DNA from 3 places in the Streptomyces sp. NPDC102467 genome. Region 1 is predicted to be linked to each of the others. Evidence: riboswitches for the same ligand, from Rfam matches in the RefSeq annotation. Region 1 holds a riboswitch; each other region holds the start of a gene.
What was found. A riboswitch is a leader RNA that binds a small molecule or an ion and turns the genes downstream of it on or off. The one in region 1 is predicted to bind cyclic di-AMP.

Region 1 (7,230 bases):
TCCCGCCGCGACAATCAGCATCTCGGCTACGGCCACGGCATCCACTACTGCCTCGGCGCTCCCCTCGCGCGACTGGAGGGACAGACTGCGCTCCGCACCCTTCTGACGCGCCTTCCGGACCTGCGACTTGCCCAGGATCCCGCCGATTTGCGCTGGCGGGGCGGGCTCATCATGCGCGGACTGCGCACGCTGCCGGTGGAGTTCACACCCCAGCAGAACTGACGACCAGTCAACTCTGTGACTTTGACGTGATCTGCGCTGCATCGACTTGTGACAAGCGTTCGAGTCCCGCTACGTTCACCAGTCATCGCGACACATGCACAACAAGCACCACCACATCACCCGTCGCGTGCTGCTGCATCAGTCTCGCGAAAGGCAACCGCATGCTCTCCGGGAACGGTCGACACCGTCGCCCCCGTCAGGCCCCTGCTCTCGTCGTCGCCGCCGGCGTCACCGGCAGCGTCATCGCGATACCGCTCCTCGCGGCAACCAGCGCGAGCGCCGCCTCCACCACCACCTGGGACAAGCTCGCCGAGTGCGAGTCCGGTGGCCAGTGGAGCCTGAACGCGGGCACCGGCTACTTCGGCGGACTGCAGTTCTCCCAGGAGATGTGGGAGCAGTACGGCGGCCTCGACTACGCGCCGAGCGCCGACGAGGCCAGCCGCTCCCAGCAGATCGCCGTCGCCGAGCAGGCGCTCAAGGCCAAGGGGCCCAGCGCCTGGCCGAGCTGCTCGCTCGTGGCGGGTCTCACCCAGGGCGACGAGTCGGCCGATGTCGACCCGGGCGCGACCGTCTCCCCGCAGGCGTCCGACCCGGCCGATCCCTCCGTCGGGGTCGGGCTCGGGGTGTCGGACGAGCCGTCAGCCGAGGCCTCGGGGGATACCTCCGGTAACACGGCGAGCGGCGATCCGAGTGGCGACTCCAGCGACGAGCCGAGCGGCGACGCAAGTGGCAAGGCAAGTGGAAAGGCGGGCGACAAGGCGGGCGACAGCGCGTCGGATGACGCGTCGGATGACGCCGCAGGCAAAGACGGTGGCGGGTCGGACAAGTCCGGCCGGGCCGACGACCCCACGTCCTCCGCGACGCCGTCCCCTTCCGGCTCCGCTTCCGGTGACTCCGCCTCCGACGAGTCCGGGGCCGACTCCGCCGGCCGCCACCGCGGCGACCCCGCCGCGGACGACACCTCCGACTCCCGTACGGGCGACGGACGGCACGCCTCGCGCGAGGAGGACCGCACCGAGGAGGCGTACACGGTGCGCTCCGGCGACAGTCTCTGGGACATCGCCGACGCTCAGGACGTGCGCGGCGGGTGGGATGCGCTCTACGACCTGAACAAGAAGACGGTCGGCTCCGACCCCGACCTCATCCTTCCTGGTCAGAGTCTGGATCTTGGCCTCGAAACGGTCGAAAAGTAGCGGGAGTTCAGAGACGGTTGGGGCGCGTATGTCCACTTTTGCGAGAGTGAGACATGAGTCTCAAAGACCCTGATCGTCTTTGAAATAGGGCGGATCGACTGCTTACGGTCGTCACCGCTCGCCACAGCGGGCCCCGTTGGACGTCACGCCGAATCCTGCCGACGCCCGTACGGGAACAGTCGACGCGTCAGCGCCGTAGGCAGGAGCGGGGGACCCAAGGTAAGTGCCGGGAAACCGGCTTGGGGTTAAGCCGCGCACAAGGATGCGCGGCCGGACACTCACTGGTCCGAACCCGACAGCTCACCTCGTAGGCGTCGGTGAGGGGATCTCTCCATGCTGCTTTCCAGCAAGGGCAAGCACCGCCGCCCGTCCAAGGCTGTCCGTGTCGCCACGCTCGCCGGCGTCGCCGGTGCCGCTGTCGCCGTCCCGCTGATGGGCGCCACCTCGGCCTCCGCCGCCTCCACCTCCGAGTGGGACGCGGTCGCGCAGTGCGAGTCCGGTGGCAACTGGTCCATCAACACGGGCAACGGTTACACCGGTGGCCTTCAGTTCTCGTCCTCGACCTGGGCCGCGTACGGCGGCACCTCCTACGCGTCCTCCGCGGACCAGGCGTCCAAGGCGCAGCAGATATCGGTCGCCGAGAAGGTTCTCGCCGCGCAGGGCAAGGGTGCCTGGCCGAGCTGTGGCGTGGGCCTGTCCGGCGCCGACACGAGCAACTCCGCCCCGGCCGGATCCTCGTCGGACTCCTCGCAGCAGCAGTCCCAGCCGCAGCAGCAGGAGCGCTCCGACTCCTCCACGACGACCCGCTCCGAGCAGCGCCAGCAGCCGCAGCAGCAGGAGTCGAAGAAGGACACCGTCACCACCCCGACCGGCAAGAAGGTCGAGAAGGGCGACGGCGAGTACAAGGTGAAGACCGGCGACACGCTCAGCAAGATCGCCGACGCGCACGGCACCGACTGGCAGAAGGTGTTCAAGCTCAACAAGGACATCGTCAGCAACGCCGACCTGATCTACCCGGGCCAGCAGCTGCACCTGAAGTAAGCCCGTCCTTCTTATAGGGGCCCTGTTGTTACGGCCTGCCTATAGGAGCGCATGGGGGCTTACAGGGGAGGCGTCGGTTCGGCTCGGCATCGGCGGATGCCGGGTCAGGCCGCCGCTTCACCCCGAGGGCCGCTCGTTTCAGCGACCTCCGTCCCGGCATCCGGGACGGAGGTCGCTGTCTTTGTTCCGTTAAGGAACATTTCGCTGTCGGCGTTGTCCACAAGGCGGGCGGTCGGCTGGCCGATGCCTCGGAGCCGGTTACGCTCATGGGTGCGGGCCACCCTGCCCGCACTGTTGTGTCACATCCCAGAAGGAGATGCTCGTGCCGTCCATCGACGTCGTCGTAGCCCGGGAAATCCTGGACTCCCGAGGCAACCCCACGGTCGAGGTCGAGGTCGGCCTCGACGACGGCAGCACGGGTCGTGCTGCTGTTCCGTCCGGCGCCTCCACCGGTGCCTTCGAGGCCATCGAACTCCGTGACGGTGACCCCAACCGTTACCAGGGCAAGGGCGTCGAGAAGGCCGTCCTCGCCGTCATCGAGCAGATCGGCCCGGAGCTCGTCGGCTACGACGCCACCGAGCAGCGCCTGATCGACCAGGCGATGTTCGACCTGGACGCCACCGACAACAAGGGCTCGCTCGGCGCCAACGCGATCCTGGGCGTCTCCCTCGCCGTGGCGCACGCCGCGTCCGAGGCCAGCGACCTGCCGCTGTTCCGCTACCTCGGTGGCCCGAACGCGCACCTGCTGCCCGTCCCGATGATGAACATCCTGAACGGTGGGTCGCACGCCGACTCCAACGTCGACATCCAGGAATTCATGATCGCCCCGATCGGCGCGGAGTCCTTCTCCGAGGCGCTGCGCTGGGGCACCGAGGTCTACCACACCCTCAAGAAGGTGCTGAAGGCCAAGGGCCTGTCCACCGGTCTCGGCGACGAGGGCGGCTTTGCCCCGAACCTGGACTCGAACCGCGCGGCCCTCGACCTCATCCTCGAGGCGATCAAGGAGGCCGGCTACATCCCCGGCCAGCAGGTCGCTCTCGCGCTCGACGTCGCCGCCTCCGAGTTCTACAAGGACGGCAAGTACCAGTTCGAGGGCAAGGAGCGCTCCGCCGCCGAGATGACGGAGTACTACGAGGAGCTCGTCTCCGCGTACCCGCTCGTCTCCATCGAGGACCCGCTGTACGAGGACGACTGGGCCGGCTGGACCGTCCTCACCGAGAAGCTCGGCGAGAAGGTCCAGATCGTCGGCGACGACCTGTTCGTCACCAACCCGGAGCGCCTCGCCCGCGGCATCGACGAGAACTCGGCCAACGCCCTGCTCGTCAAGGTCAACCAGATCGGCTCGCTGACCGAGACCCTGGACGCCGTCGAGCTGGCCCAGCGCAACGGGTTCAAGTGCATGATGTCCCACCGCTCCGGCGAGACCGAGGACGTCACCATCGCCGACCTGGCCGTCGCCACGAACTGCGGCCAGATCAAGACCGGCGCCCCGGCCCGCTCCGAGCGCGTCGCCAAGTACAACCAGCTGCTGCGCATCGAGGAGATCCTGGACGACGCGGCGGTCTACGCCGGTCGTTCGGCCTTCCCGCGCTACAAGGGCTGACCCGCCCCCGCGTGAGCCGGTAGTTCCGTACGTCCCCGCACTCGGTCCCGTACCGTGTGCGGGGACGTACGTACGTAGGCAGCCGGACAGTCAGACGGGGAGGCGGACAGGCGATGCCGGGAAAGCTCCGAAGCAGGGGCCGCGACGACTCGGCCCGCTTCTCCACGGCCACCCGGCTGCGCGTGCTCGGCGAGCAGACCGCGGAGCGCGTCTACCGCTCGCAGAACAAGCGCCAGGCCCGCCGCTCCCGCCTCACCGGGCGGGCCGCGCTGCTCGCCCTCGTCGTCTGCACGCTCGTGGTCGCCCTCGCGTACCCGATAAGGCAGTACGTGTCCCAGCGCGGCGAGATCGCGGACCTGCAGCGCCAGCAGCAGGAGGCGAAGGACCGGGTCGACCGGCTCCGGGACGAGAAGGCCCGCTGGCAGGACGACGCGTACGCCGAGCAGCGGATCCGCGAGCGCCTGCACATGGTGATGCCGGGCGAGACCGGGTACGTGGTGCCCGACGCGCGGTCCACCGCGGCGGAGCGCGCCGAGCAGGGCGAGACCGACCGTCCCTGGTACTCGAACGTCTGGGACGGCGTCGACAAGGCCGACCGGGCAAACTGACCGCCGTACCGCCCCCGCCCCTTCCCCGCACACACCGAAGTGAAAGACAGGCATGGAAACGCCCCCGCCCCAGACCGAGTCCACGGCGCCCACGGACGCCGACATCCGCGCGTTCCAGGAGCAGCTCGGCCGCCCGCCGCGCGGCCTGCGGGCCATCGCGCACCGCTGCCCCTGCGGCAACCCGGATGTCGTCGAGACGGCCCCGCGGCTCGAGGACGGCACGCCGTTCCCGACGACGTTCTACCTGACGTGCCCGCGCGCGGCCTCGGCCATCGGCACGCTGGAGGCGAACGGCGTGATGAAGGAGATGACGGAGCGCCTGGGCACGGACCCCGAGCTGGCGCGGCAGTACCGCGCGGCCCACGAGGACTACATCGCGCGCCGTGACGCCATGGAGGTCCTGGAGAACTTCCCGAGTGCGGGCGGCATGCCGGACCGCGTGAAGTGCCTGCACGTCCTGGTGGCGCACTCGCTGGCGGCAGGGCCGGGTGTGAACCCGCTGGGCGACGAGGCGATCGCGATGCTGCCGCAGTGGTGGAAGAAGGGCGCGTGCGTGTCGGCGGAGGTGACGGAGTGACCCGGGTCGCCGCCATCGACTGCGGTACGAACTCGATCCGTCTCCTCGTCGCGGACGCGGACCCGGAGACGAGCGAACTGATCGATCTGGACCGCCGGATGACGATCGTGCGGCTCGGTCAGGGCGTCGACCGGACGGGGCGCCTGGCCCCCGAGGCGCTGGAGCGCACGTTCGCGGCCTGCCGCGAGTACGCCGCCGTGATCAAGGAGCACGGCGCGGAGCGCATCCGCTTCGTGGCCACGTCCGCGTCCCGCGACGCCTCGAACCGGGACGACTTCGTCCGCGGCGTCCTGGACATCCTCGGCGTCGAGCCGGAGGTCATCACCGGTGACGAGGAGGCGGCCTTCTCCTTCACGGGTGCGACCAAAGAGCTGACGGGCCGCGCCGACCTGGACAAGCCCTACCTGGTCGTGGACATCGGCGGCGGCTCGACGGAGTTCGTCGTCGGAGACGAGCAGGTCCGCGCCGCCCACTCCGTCGACATCGGCTGCGTACGGATGACGGAGCGTCACCTGGTCGCGGCGGACGGCTCGGTCACCGACCCGCCGGCGCCCGAGCAGATCGAGGCGATCCGCGAGGACATCGTCGCGGCTCTTGACCTGGTGACGCAGCTGGTCCCGCTGACCGAGGCCCGCACACTGGTCGGCCTGGCCGGCTCGGTCACGACGGTGGCGGCGCTCGCGCTCGGCCTGAGCGCGTACGACTCGGCCGCGATCCACCACTCCCGCGTCTCCTACGAGAAGGTCGCGGAGCTCACGGACTGGCTGCTGACGTCCACGCACGACCAGCGCGCGCTGCACCCGGTGATCCACCCGGGCCGCGTCGACGTCATCGCATCCGGGGCCCTCGTGCTGCGTCTGATCATGGAGTGGACCGGCGCCCGCGAGGTGGTCGTCAGCGAGCACGACATCCTCGACGGCATCGCCTGGTCCATCGCCTGACCGAGGGGCCGGACCTGGCGTCGGATTCGGGCCCGGAGCGCCCTCGCCTGAGCGTGTCGCGTACCGTCTGAGCACCATGAACGGGGCCCGCGACACGCTCCGGCGACACCCCGTCGGGAAACTTCGTGAACTTCTTCACAAGGAAATCGGTCCCGTTGGACGCAGTTTTTTGACCGTGGGCCCGTTCGGGGCTGTCCACGGGCTCCGGCGGGAGGGGTGGCCGGGGTTACGGGAGCGTTGCGCGGAGGTGAGAACCGGGAGTGGTTCAGTGGGTCCGAATGCTCACCGTGGCTGCTCAAGAGGGGTGAGCAACGACCGGCGGCGGACCGTGGTTCCCTCTGTCGACCATGACCTGGGTCACGTGGGCGGCGAAGTGTAGCAGAGGCCCCACCCATCCTTGTGAAGGGGCGCACGAGCACCCCCCTCCAGACGGGTGGATACTCGATGGCATGAGCACCACGGAGCGTCCCAGGATCCTCATTGTCGGGGGTGGGTACGTAGGCCTGTACGCGGCGCGACGCATCCTGAAGAAGATGCGTTACGCGGAAGCGACCGTCACGGTCGTCGACCCGCGCTCGTACATGACGTACCAGCCCTTCCTCCCCGAGACCGCCGCCGGCAGCATCTCGCCGCGCAACGTCGTCGTCCCGCTGCGACGCGCTGTGCCGGGAGCCGAGATTCTCACCGGCCGCGTCACCACCATCGACCAGGACCGCAAGGTCGCTTCGGTCGCCCCGCTCGTCGGCGAGGCGTACGAGGTGCCCTTCGACTACCTGGTGATCGCGCTCGGCGCGGTCTCCCGCACCTTCCCGACCCCCGGCCTGGCCGAGGTGGGCATCGGTATGAAGGGTGTCGAGGAGGCCATCGGCCTGCGCAACCACGTGCTCGAGCAGCTCGACAAGGCCGAGTCCACGACGGACGAGGAGATCCGCCGCAAGGCGCTCACCTTCGTCTTCGTCGGTGGCGGCTTCGCGGGCGCCGAGACGATCGGTGAGGTCGAGGACCTGGCACGCGACGCGGCGAAGTTCTACAAGAACGTGAAGCG
Region 2 (7,230 bases), on a different contig from region 1:
GTCTCCGAACTGCTCGGCGAGACCCCCACCGACCGCGACGCCGTGGTCAGGGCCGGTGCCATGGAGGCGACCGAGGCCGGCGGCTGGACGTACTTCCAGGCAGGCTCGCCCGGCCGCGGTATGCAGGCCCTGCGGGTCCATGTGCCGTACGGAACGCAGGGCGACATCGTGCGCGTGCACCCCGGCGAGGAGTGGCTCTACGCCCTCGAAGGACGGCTGCGGCTGCGCCTCGGCGACACGTCCTACCGGCTCGACCCCGGGGACAGCGCGCACTTCGACTCGCTCACCCCGCACCGGATCGCCGCCGAGGACCGCGGCGGCGCCGAACTCCTCTTCGTACACACCCTGCTGCAGAGCCCGACCGCCGCGCTGTGCCTCGGCCCGGCGGCCGGTCCGACCCGGAAGGCCCGACATGGCTGACATGAGTGACGCGACCGAGCACGGCGCCGGGGAGCGGCAGCCCGCCCGGCGGGACATCGAGGACAAGCTGCCGCGCGGCATCTGGGTGCGGGTCCTCGTGTACGTCTTCGCGGGACACGCCTTCGCCGCCTTCGTCTACCTGCTGTTCACGCTGGGCGGGGGCAAGTAGCCGAGGGCGGGGTCAGACGAGGAGGCGCTCGCGCAGCCGGTCGCGGTCGGCCGCGGTGAGCCCCAGGCCTTCTTCGAAGTAGCGGTCCGTGTCGCCCCAGGTCTGCTCGATGGTCTCGAAGGCCGCGTGCAGGTAGGCGGCGCGGGCGTCGAAGAGCGGGCTGAGCAGCTCCATGACCTCGGGGGAGTAGGCGTCGCTTGCCGCGCTGCTGCGGCGCACCTTGTAGCGGCGGTGCTTCGCGTTCGACTCCAGGTAGTCCGCCTCGATGGCGTCGCGCTCCACGCCGACGGCGAGCAGCGTCACCGCGATCGACAGGCCCGCGCGGTCCTTGCCGGCCGCGCAGTGCATCAGTGCGGGCACGCTGTCCTCGGCGAGCGCGTGCAGCACGCGACTGTGCTCGGCGGTGCGCTGCGAGACGATCGAGCGGTACGACGTGATCATGCGGTTGGCCGCGCGGCCCTCGGAGAGCAGGGTGCGCAGCTGCTCTATGTCACCGTCGCGGACCATCTGCCAGAACTCGGCGCCGTCCGCGGGGTCGGTCAGCGGCAGGTTCAGATTGCGCACCCCGGGCAGCGCGACGTCGGCGCCCTCGAGGCGCTGGTCCGCGGCGTTGCGGAAGTCGAAGACGGTGTGCAGGCCGAGCCCGGCGAGGAACGCGGCGTCCTCGGCGGTGGCATGGGCCAGATGGCCGCTGCGGTAGAGCACGCCGGGGCGCACGCGCCGGCCGTCCACGGCCGGAAGACCGCCCACGTCGCGGAAGTTGCGCACTCCGGACAGCTCGGGCTCGGTGGACGGGGCGTGCTGTGTCACGGGGGCTCCTCCCGGTCAGGGCTCCGGCGTCACTCGCCGGCGGGCGCGCTCCTGACGATACGACACGCATTCCCGGGCGAACCCTCTGTCCGTTTTGACACTACTCATTACAAACTGTCGGCAAATAAAGGTGCATTGCCTACCTGTGCGTGAGCAGGCTCATAGCCGTAACGGTCCGTGGTGGCCGCCCGAAATTCTTGTCCTGGGAATTCCTGAAGGTAAGGCGCTGGTAAAGCACGGACATCGACGCAGGGTGACACAGGAAACGCCCAGACGATCAAGAAAGCGGCCTCGTGGGCGAATTCGCCGCTTGTCACCGCCTTTCCCGTCGTCTTACGGTCACCACTCACTCCGGACGGAACGCCTAGTCCTGCCGCCGCCCGGATTCCGAACAACGACCCGTGACGGCAGGAACGGGGGACCCACAGGCAGTACGCCGCCGAGGGAATTCCCCATGCGGCTAGGGGTGAAGTCGTATCCGGGCACCGGATACGGCCGGGCAGCTCCAGTCCGAACCCGACAGCTCACCTCGTAGGCGACGGAGAGGAAACGCGTCATGCCCGCCAAGGGAAAGCACCGCCGCCCCAAGTCCCAGCGCGTCACCCGCGCCGCCGCCGTCGCCTCGGCCGGTGGCGCCGCGCTCGCCCTGCCGCTCATCGGTGCCACCGGCGCCCACGCGGCGACCGACTCCGCCGCCACCGACGCGAAGACGTACACCGTCAAGGCCGGTGACACGCTCTCGAAGATCGCCGAGGCGCAGCACGTCGACGGCGGCTGGAAGAAGCTCTACGACGGCAACAAGGACGTCGTCGGCGCCGACGCCGGCGTCATCAAGCCGGGCATGAAGCTCGCCCTGGACGGCGCGGCCGCTACGACCACGGCGTCCACCGCGTCCACGGCGGACTACGTGAAGCCCGTCGACGGCTCCATCGGCACGCCGTACCACTCCAACGGTTCCATGTGGTCGAGCGGCTACCACACCGGCACCGACTTCGTCGTGCCCACCGGCACGGCCATCAAGGCGGTCGGCGCCGGCACCGTCGTCTCCGCGGGCATGGACGGCGCCTACGGCAACGAGGTCGTCATCCAGCACGCCGACGGGCGCTACTCCCAGTACGCCCACATGTCCTCGCTCGGCGTCTCCGCCGGGCAGACCGTGACCGCGGGCCAGCAGATCGGCCTCTCCGGCGCCACCGGCAACGTGACGGGACCGCACCTGCACTTCGAGATCCGTACGTCCCCGAGCTACGGCTCGGACGTCGACCCGCTGGCGTACCTGCGCGAGCACGGCGTCTCGATCTGACCCGCGCACGATCCGATCGGCTCCCTGGGTTATTCCCCGGGAGCCGAGTGCGTTTTCTCACCGCTCGTCAACCCCTGGTTACGGTCGCGTAGGCCACACCCGAGGGTGAAAGATGTGTGGTCGTGGCAAACGAATCGAGATCACTCAGAGGCGGCACGATTCGGTCCTACGCGGCGGTGGGGGACAGCTTCACCGAAGGCGTCGGGGACCCCGGGCCCGACGGGAGCTTCGTGGGGTGGGCCGACCGGCTCGCCGTCCTCCTGGACGACCGCGTGGCCGAGGACACTTTCCAGTACGCGAACCTCGCCGTACGCGGCAAGCTCATCGACCAGATCGTCGAGGACCAGGTCCCGCGGGCCGTCGAGCTCGCCCCCGACCTGGTGACGCTGGTCGCCGGCGGCAACGACATCATCCGGCCCGGCACCGACCCGGACGACGTGGCCGAGCGCTTCGAGAGGGCCGTGGCACGCCTTGCCGAAGCCGCCGGCACCGTCATGGTCGCCACCGGTTTCGACACCCGTGACGTGGCCGTCCTCAAACACATGCGCGGCAAGATCGCCACGTACAACATGCACATACGCGCGATCGCCGACCGCTACGACTGCCCGGTGCTCGACCTGTGGTCCCTCAAGTCCATCCAGGACCGCCGGGCCTGGGACGGGGACCGGCTCCACCTGTCCGCCGAGGGGCACACCCGGGTCGCCCTGCGCGCGGGACAGGCGCTCGGCGTCGATGTGCCCGCCGACCCGGAACAGGTCTGGCCGATGCTTCCGTCGCGCGGCACGTTCGAGGTGCGGCGCGACGACATCCACTGGGCGCGCGAGTTCCTGGTGCCGTGGATCGGGCGGCGGCTGCGCGGGGAGTCCTCCGGGGACCGTGTGGTGGCGAAGGGATTCGTGGATCCGCACACCATCAAGATGCATCTGGAGTCCGCGTCCTGATCTCCTCCCGGGGGTGGCTCCCGGGGTGGGTCCTGGGGGTGGTGAGAGGTCCGTCGAGGTGACCGGGCGGAGTGGCGTGAACGGGTCGGACGGGTGCGGGTGCTGGGATGTCGGCTGCCCGCCGCGTCGGCGGGCCCGACCGGGAAGGACCCCGATCCCATGTCTCCACGCACCCGCCACCGCGCCGCCCTCGCCGGGGCGCTGCTCGCCCTGGCGCTGTCGGCGGTGCCTGCCGTCGCCGCGCCGCAGCAGACGCCGTCCGCTGTCGCCGCCCGCGCGCCGAAGCCCGCGACCCTGACCGTGACCGGCGAGGGCCGGGCCGCCACGGCGCCGGACATGGCGACCGTGACGGCGGGCGTCGAGGCCACCGGGCGCACCACGAAGGAAGCCCTGGCCGCCCAGAGCCGCGCCGCGGACGCGCTGCCGGCCGCGGCGCGCGCGGCGGGCGTCGCCGACCGGGACATCAGCACGGAGCATCTCGCGGTCTCGCCCGTGTACGAGACCGATCGCGAGGCGGGCGGGGCCGCGCGGGTCGTCGGATACCGGGCCGCGCAGTCGTTCTCCGTCAAGGTCCGCGACGTACGGCGGACCGGCGAGCTCATCCAGCGGATCGCGGACGCGACCGGCGACGCCGTCCGGATCGACGCGGTCGTCTTCGACGTCGCCGACCCGAGCCGGCTGCGGGCCGCCGCGCGGGCGGCCGCGCACACCGACGCGCACGAAAAGGCCGTCCAGTACGCCAAGTTGAGCGGTCACCGGCTCGGCAGGCTCGTCTCGCTCGAGGAGGGCGCGAGCGGCCGCCCCCGGCCGGTGGAGGTCCCCCCGGCAGCCTTCGAGCAGTCGGCGGCGAAGGTGCCGGTGGCACCCGGCGAGATCGAGGACGCGGTGAGCGTGACAGCGGTGTACGAGCTGAACTGAGTCCTACGGCCGGCCGTCAGTAGGGCCCTGGTCCTGGATCGTCGTGCGGCGCGTCAACTCCGCGCGCTGCAAGCCCAGTTCGCGGGCGAGTGCCTCGTCCACCCACTCCTGTGCGCGGGCCCGGGACACCGTCCCGTCGTACGCCGTCATCTGCACGGCGAGCCCGTCGAGCAGGGCCGTCAGGCGCAGCGCCGTCCCCGTCGGGTCGGGGCAGGTGAACTCGCCCGCCGCGACCCCTTCCGCGACGACCTCGGTGAGCGCGGCCTTCCAGCGCCTGTCGAGGTCGCGGGTGACCTCGCGCAGCGCCGGTTCGCGCAGGGCCGCCGCCCAGCCCTCGATCCACAGCCGCCACCCCTTGGCCTGGCCCGTCGGCGCGTACCAACGCACCGCCGCCCGCAGCCGTTTGAGCGCCGTGGTGCGGCGTGCAAGGAGTTTGCGCAGCCGGGCGAGGTCGTTTTCCGCCGCGTACGTGAAGGCGGCCGAGACGAGCTTCTCCTTCGTCGAGAAGTGGTACAGCACCAGCGCGTTGCTCACCCCGAGCACCGACGCCACGTCGGCGATGCGCACGGCCGCGACCCCACGCGCCTCGATCTGCTCGATGGCGGCCCGCAACAACTCCTCGCGCCGCTCGGTCACGTTCAACCGGACTCTAGCCACGCGGCCACCCTAGTTGTTCCCCCGCGCACCGGACCGACGGTGCGACCGCCGCCGTCACCTGTACCAGCCGAAGCGCTCCGCGATGACGGGCAGCCGGTCGGCGACGATGGCGTGCGCGGCGGCCCGTGGGGTCGTCCCGTCCGCCTCCGCGCGGGTCAGCATCTGGTCGATCAGGGCGCGCATGGAACGCCGCGTGTACGCGAACGCCTCGTCCGCGTCCGCGCCGATGTCACCGAAGAGGGTCCACCACCACCAGGCGTTCGTCCCGGAGTTGACGACGACGTCCGGCAGCACGGTGATGCCGCGCCGGGCGAGCAGCTCCTCGGCGTCGGCGAGCACCGGCATGTTGGCGGCCTCGACGATCCAGCGGGCGGTGATCCGGTCCTGGTCGGCCGCGTCGATCGCGTACGACACCGCCGCCGGTACGAGCACCTCGGCGTCGGCCGACAGCCAGGCGCCGCCCGGCAGTTCGCGGTCCGCGGGGCGCAGCGCCGAGCGGTGCACCGTGCCGTACGCGTCGCGCGCGGCGAGCAGTGCCTCCACGTCGAGTCCCTCGGGGTTCGCCACCGTGCCCTCGAGGTCGGCGACCGCGACCACCTTCAGCCCTGCCCGGGAGAGGAAGCGTGCCGTGGCGCCGCCCATGGTGCCCAGTCCTTGCAGCGCGACGCGGGTGCCCTCGTGGGAGAGTCCGGCGCGGTCGAGCGCCACGAGCACCGATTCGGCGACGCCGCAGCCGCCCACGAGCGCGTCCAGGCCGATCCCGTCGACGTCGAGGGCGAACGCGTCGGCGAGCCGTGCGCGGGCGGCCCGCTCGTCGTCGAGCAGCGGATACACGGCCTGGATCGTAGAGACGAGGCCTGCTTCGGCAGCCGCCTCGTCGACCAGGTCCTGGCTCAGGCCCAGGTCCTCGCCCGTCGTCCAGAACGACTCGATGCAGGGCCGCATGGCCCGCAGATAGCGCACCAGTACGCCGTACGCCTCGGGGGAGCGCGGGTCGCAGTCGATACCGCCCTTGGCCCCGCCGAGCGGGATGTACCGCCCCTGCGGGTTGTAGTGCAGGGCCTCTTTCATCGTCATGCCGCGCGCGAGGCCCGCGACCTCGTCGAGGGTGCAGCCCCGGCGCATCCGCAGGCCGCCGCTGGAGACGCCGCGCACCAGGCGGTCCACCACCAAGTAGCCGGTGCGGCCCGTGACATGGTCGGTCCAGGTCGTCCGGATCAGCGGCGTCGCAGGGGGACCGGCGGGCGGGGGGGCGGTCGCGGGAGTGGGGGTGGTCATGGGATCTCCGTCATCTCCGCCACGTAGATGTACTGAACAGTCGGTCAGTAGTCGACAGTATCCGAAGGGGCCCGGAGGCCTGTCGACGGCGGGCGTTACTGAATGATGGATCAGTTCGGGCGAGGTGGAGCAGGGGGCGGCCGGGCGCGCTGTCGTAGGCGCGGCACATAATGGGAGACCCTGATCGATCAACGGGAGGCGCTGTGCCACGTTCCCTGAGTCCCAGGCTGCGGTCGCTGCAGCCTGCCGCGTTCGGCGCCGAGGCCACCGGCGCACGCTTGGAGCGAATCCGCGAGTCGCCGAACTTCGCCGACGGGCAGTTCCAGAACCCGGAGGGGGCGCGCACCCGGCCCGAAGGCTCCGTGCTCGACTTCGCGAAGGTCTACTTCCGTAAGGAGGAGCGGGCCCGGCGCGCTCCGACAGGCACGGTGCCGGTGCACGCCACAACCCTCGCCGACCTGGCGAAACCGGCCGCGAGCGGGCTGCGCATCACCTGGATGGGGCACTCCAGCGTGCTCGCGGAGATCGACGGGGTGCGGGTGCTCTTCGATCCGGTGTGGGGCGAGCGCTGCTCCCCGTTCGCGTTCGCGGGACCCAAGCGGCTGCACCCCGCGCCGCTGCCCCTCGCGGCGCTCGGCCCGGTGGACGTGGTCGTCATCTCGCACGACCACTACGACCACCTGGACATGCCCACGATCAAGGCGCTCGCCGGGACGGACACCGTCTTCGCGGTG
Region 3 (7,230 bases), on a different contig from region 1:
GCGGGCTGGCTCGCGCCGCCCGAGCCGTTCGCCCTCGGCTCGCTCAAGGCCCGCCGCCTGGCCCGGGAGTACGCCGCGTACTACGGAGGCAAGGAGGCGGAGACGGCGGTCGCCGAGTACGAGCGGTACGCGACGTCGCTCGCGCTGCTCAGGCGCCGCGGCCACAAGGGCCGGGCCGGCGCCGATTTCGTCGTACGGGAGCGGGAGTTGCTCGACGCGCTGTGGGAGCGGCGCGGCTACGCGCGGTCCGCGCTCGCCTACGCCTCCCAGGTCGCGGCCCCGATGTGGCGGCCGCCGGTGTACGCGGGACCGATGCCGCAGGGACCCGCGTACAACCCGTACCGCTACTGAGGCCCTTCCAAGACGTCAGGCGGAGGCCGTCGTGAGGCGGCCGAGCTCCGCGTCCGTGAGCTCCAGGTCCGCGACCGCGAGCAGCGCGGGCAGCTGCTCGACCGTGCGCGCGGACGCGATCGGCGCCGCCACGGTGGGCTGCGCGGCGAGCCAGGCCAGGGCGACCGTGGCGATCTCGGCGCCGCGGGCCCCCGCGATCTCGTCGAGGGCGGTCAGCACCTGTCGGCCGCGCTCGGTCTCCAGGTGCTTGGCCGCGCCTCCGGCCCGCGCGCTGTCGACCGTGACGCCGGGCCGGTACTTGCCGGTCAGGAAGCCGGCGGCCAGCGCGTAGTACGGGACGGCGGCGAGCCCGGCGCGGGAGGCGATGTCCTGCCGGGCGCCCTCGTACGTGTCGCGTGAGACGAGGTTGTAGTGGGGCTGGATCGCGACGTACCGGGCGAGGCCCTCGCGGTCGGAGAAGTCGAGGGACTCCTGGAGGCGCTCGGGCGAGATGTTCGACGCGGCGATGTTGCGCACCTTGCCCGCCTTCACGAGCTCGTCGAGCGCGCCGATGATCTCCTCGACGGGGATCGTCTCGTCGTCGTCGAAGTGCGTGTAGTACAGGTCGATGTAATCGGTGCCCAGGCGCGTGAGGGAGGCGTCGGCTGCGGCCTTGATGTTGGCGCCGCGCAGGCCCTTGAAGTCGGGGTGGCGGGCGACCTTGGTGGCGATGACGACGTCGTCGCGGTTGCCGCGGGCCTTGACCCACTTGCCGATGACGGTCTCCGACTCACCGCCCTTGTTCCCCTCGATCCAGGCCGAGTACGAGTCCGCCGTGTCGATGAAGTTGCCGCCCCCGGCGGTGTAGGCGTCGAGCACCGCGAAGGAGGCGGCCTCGTCGGCGGTCCAGCCGAACACGTTCCCGCCGAGGGAGAGCGGGAAGACCTCCAGGTCGGAGGAGCCGAGCTTGCGCAGTGCGGGAGAAGAAGTCATGCCCGACTTCAACGCCCCTACGGAACCTGGTATTCCGGACACGGTGTTCCGTACCCGTGTTCCGTACCCGTGTTCCGCAGGGGCGGACAGGGCTCAGGGAGTGAGGCCCTTGCCGCGCAGCCACACCGCCGGGTCGATGCCGGTGGCGTCCCCGCCGGGGTGGACCTCCAGGTGGAGGTGGGGCCCGGTGACATTGCCGGTGGCGCCGACGCGGCCGATGACGTCGCCGGTGGAGACCTTCTGTCCGGCGCTGACGTTGAGCGAGGACTGGTGGCAGAACCACAGCTCGGTGCCGTCGTCGAGGGTGATGATCGTGCGGTAGCCGTACGCGCCCGCCCAGCCGGCCTCGGTGACGGTGCCGCTGTGGACGGCGTAGATCGGCGTACCCGTGGAAGCCGCGAAGTCGAGGCCCGTGTGGTAGCCGGAGGACCACATGGATCCGGGCTGCCCGAAGGTGCCGGTGATGGTGTACGAGGCGACGGGGAGCTTGAAGCTCTTGGCCAGCTTGGCGAGGCGCTCGGCCTCGGCCTTCTTCTTGGCCTCCTCCGCCGCCTTCTTCTTGTCGGCGGCGGCCTTGGCCTCGGCCTTCTCCTGCTTCGCCGACGCTTCCTCGGCGGCCTGCTCGGCGGCGGCCTTCTGAACCGCGGCCTGCGCCGTGGCGTCGGCGGCGTTCTGCTGGGTCTCGGCCTGCTGCATGATGCGGGCGCGCAGCGTCTCGCCCGCGTCCGACTGCCCGTTGCCCACCGTGGTGAGCGGGGTGGCCGAGGCGGCGCCGGACGAGGAGTCGGAGCCGTCGGATATGAGCGCACCCACGCCGGGCAGCGACTTCGCCTCGGGCAGCGAGTCCTTGACCGCCGAGAGGTCGGGCATGGAGATGTGGACGGCGGGCTTGCCGCCCTGCGCGCTGGCGATGCCGCCCGCGCCGACGGCGGCGATCACGCCGACACCGAGGACCGTGGAGCTGCGCGCGAGGCCGCCGCGCTGCCGGGCTACGCGGTGTTTGCCGCGGACGGGACGGACGGACTCCTCGGTGGGATTCCACTCCTCCCAGGTCTCCTGCTCGACACCGAACCCGCCATCGGCGGGGTCGGCGGAGAATCCGGAGAACTCGGGGGCAGGGCGGTTCGACGCCACGGGGGCGCTCTCCTTTCCTTCCTTCTCGCCTACCGGGTTAGCTGACGGGTTCGGAGCAGGAAGGTCTCCTACGAGCACGTCCGGCGCCCGAAAAGCGACGGAACGATGCCTGATTCACCCCAAGTTGGTGGTTCCCCGGCTCCCTTTCGGGATTAAGCGTGTGCGCACGGAGCCGTCGCTAGTGACGGCTGGGACGACCGCGCTGCGTTATCGAACGTTAATAGACAGCCGACAGTAATTCCAAGCCGTTCCCATTGATCGTTCACGTTCACGGCCTGGACTTAACGGGGCACGAGCGGGCGCAATCGGGCGAGTTGACCGCCGGTTCCGGCGCATCCCAAACCCGTCAGTTTCTGACGTAGTGTCAATTGTTATGCGCAGTGGTGTCGTGCGGTCACCCCTCGTGACATCGATCAAGGACGCCGTACGGCGAGCAGCGCCATGTCGTCACTGGCGCCGCCCCCGGTGTGCAGGCGTACCTCTTCGGCCAGCGTCGCGAGAAGCTCCCCCGGCCCAGGGAAGACGCGGCCGGCGAGCCGGGCCGCGGGGTCGTAGAAGACGCCCCTCGCGTTCCGCGCCTCGGAGAGCCCGTCGGTGAAGAGCAGCAGCGTCGCCGCGGGCGGGAAGCCGGCCTCGGTGGCCCGGTCCGGCCAGGAGCCGAGCTCGCCCAGGCCGAGCGGCAGCGCCGCCTCGGCGGGCTCGATCACCTGGACCGTGCCGTCGCCGAGCACCACGATCGGCTCGGGATGCCCGCGGTTCAGGATGCGCAGGACGTCGCCGCCGTGCGGGATCTCGGCGAGCACCGCGGTGGTGAAGCCCTCGAAGTCGTCGATGCCGCGGCGCCGGCCGCCCTCCCGGGCCAGCGCCCGCTCCAGGCGCTGGGCGACCGCCTCCAGGCTGCCCTCCTGCTCGGCGGCCTCACGGAACGCGCCGATGACGACGGCCACGGCGGCGACCGCACCCATGCCCTTCCCGCGTACGTCCCCGACCACGAGCCGCACGCCGTGCGGAGTGTCCTGCACCGCGTACAGGTCGCCGCCGATGAACGCGTCGGCCTGCGCCGCCTCGTACCGGGCCGCGATGGCCAGGCCGCCGATCCGCCCGGCCGGCTCCGGCAACACCGCGAGCTGGGCCGCCTCCGCGATCTGCCACGCCGAGGCGAGTTGCTCGTCGCCGCGGCGCACGATCCGGTTGATGAAGCAGGCCAGGACGCACACCGTGGCCACGGTGGCCATCTCGGTGTAGACGTCGGAGTGGAACGAGTATCTGAGGTGTACGGCGACGATGGCGCCGATCGAGACGGCCCCGGCCATGATCGTGCTGCCCAGCGAGAAGAACGGGGCGACGACCAGGGGCGCCGCGCTGAACAGGGGAGACCCTGCGAACCCGGACGGCGTGCAGTACTCGTAGACCGCACCGCCGACGATCAGCAGCAGGGGCAGCACGCGGAGAAAGGCACGCGTGGCGACGGAATCCGCCCCGAGTCCGTGCCGCCCTCCTCGCTGCCCCACCACTTGTCTCCCGCCACGTCCGCGGCCGATACCCGGCGTCTCACCAAGGGTTCCCGGAAGGCGGGCCGGGGGCGAGCATTACTGCTCCGTCCGGGTCAATCCCGTAAAGCCACCGAGGCCCGCAAACAGGCAGAGGCCGGAATCTCGAAAGATTCCGGCCTCTGCCTTCAGTAGCGGGGACAGGATTTGAACCTGCGACCTCTGGGTTATGAGCCCAGCGAGCTACCGAGCTGCTCCACCCCGCGGCGATGAATGCAACACTACGCCATCCGGGACGGTGAAAGCCAATCGCTCCCCGCGGCCACGGCGGCGGCCGCTATGCGGCCTGCGCGTGCGTGAGCGTTTCCCATGCCACGAACAAATCGTCCGTGCCCTCGGGCCGCTGCTGCCGGGTGAGTTTCTCGGTCTCCGGAAGCTCCATCCCGAGGCGTCCCCGGAGATGGCTGAGCGCCACTTCGGTGTCGGGCCCCATGTCCCGCTGCACCTTGCCACCGCACAGCCAGGCCGGGGCGGTGGCGCCGAGCTGGTACTTGGAGTGGAACTCCAGCGCCGCCGCGAGCCGGTCCTTCACCTCTCCGTACAGGTCGAGGCCCTGGTGCCAGGCGGTCTCGGCGATGTGGGAGGTCGCGGCGAGCGAGTAACTGGCGTGCTTGAAGTTGCGGCAGGTTTCCTGGGCGAGCCCGTCCTTGAACGTCTTCTGCCCGAACCAGTACGTCTGTAGCTTCTGCGGGGTGTCGATGTCACTGCCCGCGGGCCGCACCGGCAGCGGCCCGTCGGAGGAGAGGTAGAAGTACGCGGGGACGCGGGTCCTGAAGTGCTGCACGGCCTGGTCGAAGGCGGCCCGGTCGTTCAAGTGGACCGCCACGCTCATGGTGGCGTCGGCCATGACCAGGTCCCAGTTGCCGTTGAAGTCGGCGGAACCGCCGCGCACCCCGGGCAGGTAGGCGTCGCGCAGCATCCGCTGGAACTTCAGCTCCTGGCCGTCGGGCCAGCCGTCGTACGTGTACTGCATCAGCTCGGCGGCCTTCGCCCACGACGTGGCGGCCCAGGCGGTCTGCAGCCCGGCGTTGCCCTCGGTGTGCCGCTTCACCGTGCCCGCCCAGGCGTCCAGGATCTGCACGGCCTTGACGGCGTGGGCCTTGTCACGGGTGATGTTCCAGAGCAGCGCCTGGGTGTAGGCGGCGATGGCGTCCTCGCGCTCCTCCACGCAGCCCTGGCCCGGCCGGGTGTCGGGCGGGCACCGAACGACGGCGTACGGCTTCGCCTTGTAGTCGAGGGCGGCGTACTTGCTCGTGCTCATCTCCTTGTACGCCGACAGCCACGGCTCTTCCTTACGGGCGACGTGGTCGCGGACGGCCGTCAGCTGCGCCGTGCCGACCAGCACGCCGGGGTGCGCGAAGGCGTGGCCGGCGGGGCGGGTGTCGGGGTGTGCCGCGACGTCCGCGGCGGTGCCGGCCGACGAGCCGCACGCCGCGACGGCGCCCATCAGAGCCGGGACGAGGAACCCCAGCGATACGTTGCGCGCCCGCCTGCCCGCTGCCATGCCATACCTCGCCATGCCTCCGGTACCTCCGGTTCGGTCACTGGCAGCGTGACCCGTGCGGGCCGGCGGCGCAGGATCTGTTGCGCCGGTCGGGAGCCCGGCCACCCGGCCGTCGCACGGTCCTGTCGCACGGCCGACCGGCGTTTAGACCTGTCGAGTGGGGGGCTTCCTTGTCCCGTGTCCGCCATGTCCTGCGTGCAGTTATGGAGACATGACCTCAACTCGACGAGTTATCACCGCGGTTCTGCTCGCAGTCGGCTCCACCGCGATCGCCGCACCGGCCGCGGGGGCCGCCACGCTGCCCGACCCGTCCAGCAACATGATCTCCCCCACCGCGACGCTGGACGCGGTCTCCACCATGGCCGTGCCCGCCGCGCACCGCGACGAGGTGCCCCGTACGGCCGAGCAGCTCCAAGGCCTCAACCAGTTGAACAAGCTGAGCGAGCTGCACCAGGTCACGGACCTGGTGGCGCCGGTCACCAACCTGCTCGGCAGCTGACCAGGGCATCCGGACACGCGTGAGGGGCAGCTGCGCTCAGCAGCTGCCCCTCAGGTGTGTCAGTGGTTCTGCACGCCGTTGCCCGCGAGGACCGGGATGTCGTCCAGGATGTGCGACAGCGGCTCGTCTTCCTTGGCCTGCGTCGCGTTCTCCGAGCACTGCTGGTTCTGCGGGGCCGACAGGACCGGGATGTCCTGGACGCCGACGTTGACCAGACCCACGATGTTCTGGACGTTCGCCTTGACCGGCAGGCCGACACAGAGCTTGTTCAGCGTGCCCTGGACCAGGGTGAGCTGCGGGCTCTGGTCCCCCTTGGCAGAGGAGTTGCCGTACGCCTGCTGGGCGCCGTTGCCGCTGGCCGACGTGGTGGCCCCGTCGTCACCGATGGCCAGAGCCTGGGGAGCAGCCACCGCCGACAGGCCGGCGACGGAAGCGGCAATCGTTGCGGTTGCCCACAGCTTCTTCATGCGAATTCCCTTCATGAGCGAACTCCGTTACGGAGCTACGCATAGACAACTGGCCAGGATTGCGACAGTTGCGAACCCTGACCCATTCGGCGTAATACCTGCGAACTACGCGAGCACTCGAAAAACAAAGTTGGGCCGCCGGTCCCGGCGGCCCAACGCGTACGGCATACGGATCAGTGGTTACCGGTTCCGTTGCCGGAAAGGACCGGGATGTCGTCCAGGATGTGCGACAGCGGCTCGTCACCCTTGGCCTGCGTCGAGTTCTCGACACACTGCTGGTTCTGCGGGGCCGACAGGATCGGGATGTCCTGGACGCCGACGTTGACCAGACCCACGATGTTCTGAAGGTTCGCCTTGGCGGGCAGACCGATGCAGGGCTTGTTCAGGGAACCCTGGATGAGCGCCATCTGCGGGCTCATGTTGCCGTACGTGGACGAGTTGCCGTACGACTGCGACGCGTGGTTGCCGCTGAACGAGGTCGTCGGACTGTCGTCCCCGATCGCCAGCGCCTGGGGCGCCGCCGCCGCGGAGATGCCGACGAGAGACGCGGTGACAGCGGCAGCCGCCACAGCCTTCTTCATCATGAGGGATTCCCTTCAGTTGTTTCCGAGAGCATCCGTATCAACTGCGCGCGGGCTGATTTGGTTGCCCGAATTCACTCGGACGGGGAATCGCGCGCCGTGCGGATAATCAGACTCTCGGCGCAACGGGTGAACCTGCGGAACCATCGCGTTCCCGGGGAGTTGTTCCTTT

Region 2: it holds a riboswitch for cyclic di-AMP, as region 1 does, so the genes downstream of both, ACIREE_RS34345 (peptidoglycan DD-metalloendopeptidase family protein) here and ACIREE_RS28695 (transglycosylase family protein) in region 1, are expected to answer to the same signal.
Region 3: it holds a riboswitch for cyclic di-AMP, as region 1 does, so the genes downstream of both, ACIREE_RS17685 (M23 family metallopeptidase) here and ACIREE_RS28695 (transglycosylase family protein) in region 1, are expected to answer to the same signal.

Annotation. Positions count from the first base shown of each region.
Region 1 covers NZ_JBIWKA010000014.1:181,524-188,753, forward strand. Annotated here, with positions in the region: gene ACIREE_RS28685 (cytochrome P450) at 1-222, shown strand, start outside; gene ACIREE_RS28690 (transglycosylase family protein) at 384-1,415, shown strand; cyclic di-AMP (ydaO/yuaA leader) riboswitch at 1,597-1,744, shown strand; gene ACIREE_RS28695 (transglycosylase family protein) at 1,749-2,456, shown strand; gene eno (phosphopyruvate hydratase) at 2,773-4,059, shown strand; gene ACIREE_RS28705 (septum formation initiator family protein) at 4,173-4,667, shown strand; gene ACIREE_RS28710 (DUF501 domain-containing protein) at 4,720-5,244, shown strand; gene ACIREE_RS28715 (exopolyphosphatase) at 5,241-6,185, shown strand; gene ACIREE_RS28720 (NAD(P)/FAD-dependent oxidoreductase) at 6,635-7,230, shown strand, end outside.
Region 2 covers NZ_JBIWKA010000019.1:126,112-133,341, forward strand. Annotated here, with positions in the region: gene ACIREE_RS34330 (helix-turn-helix domain-containing protein) at 1-420, shown strand, start outside; gene ACIREE_RS34335 (DUF6126 family protein) at 413-589, shown strand; gene ACIREE_RS34340 (tyrosine-protein phosphatase) at 602-1,399, opposite strand; cyclic di-AMP (ydaO/yuaA leader) riboswitch at 1,785-1,950, shown strand; gene ACIREE_RS34345 (peptidoglycan DD-metalloendopeptidase family protein) at 1,956-2,702, shown strand; gene ACIREE_RS34350 (SGNH/GDSL hydrolase family protein) at 2,819-3,643, shown strand; gene ACIREE_RS34355 (SIMPL domain-containing protein) at 3,803-4,561, shown strand; gene ACIREE_RS34360 (TetR/AcrR family transcriptional regulator) at 4,565-5,218, opposite strand; gene ACIREE_RS34365 (Glu/Leu/Phe/Val dehydrogenase dimerization domain-containing protein) at 5,273-6,496, opposite strand; gene ACIREE_RS34370 (MBL fold metallo-hydrolase) at 6,667-7,230, shown strand, end outside.
Region 3 covers NZ_JBIWKA010000008.1:20,380-27,609, forward strand. Annotated here, with positions in the region: gene ACIREE_RS17675 (PrsW family intramembrane metalloprotease) at 1-351, shown strand, start outside; gene ACIREE_RS17680 (aldo/keto reductase) at 367-1,323, opposite strand; gene ACIREE_RS17685 (M23 family metallopeptidase) at 1,417-2,457, opposite strand; cyclic di-AMP (ydaO/yuaA leader) riboswitch at 2,469-2,626, opposite strand; gene ACIREE_RS17690 (PP2C family protein-serine/threonine phosphatase) at 2,871-3,971, opposite strand; tRNA gene ACIREE_RS17695 (tRNA-Met) at 4,140-4,213, opposite strand; gene ACIREE_RS17700 (alginate lyase family protein) at 4,285-5,511, opposite strand; gene ACIREE_RS17705 (hypothetical protein) at 5,723-6,010, shown strand; gene ACIREE_RS17710 (rodlin) at 6,070-6,477, opposite strand; gene ACIREE_RS17715 (rodlin) at 6,651-7,061, opposite strand.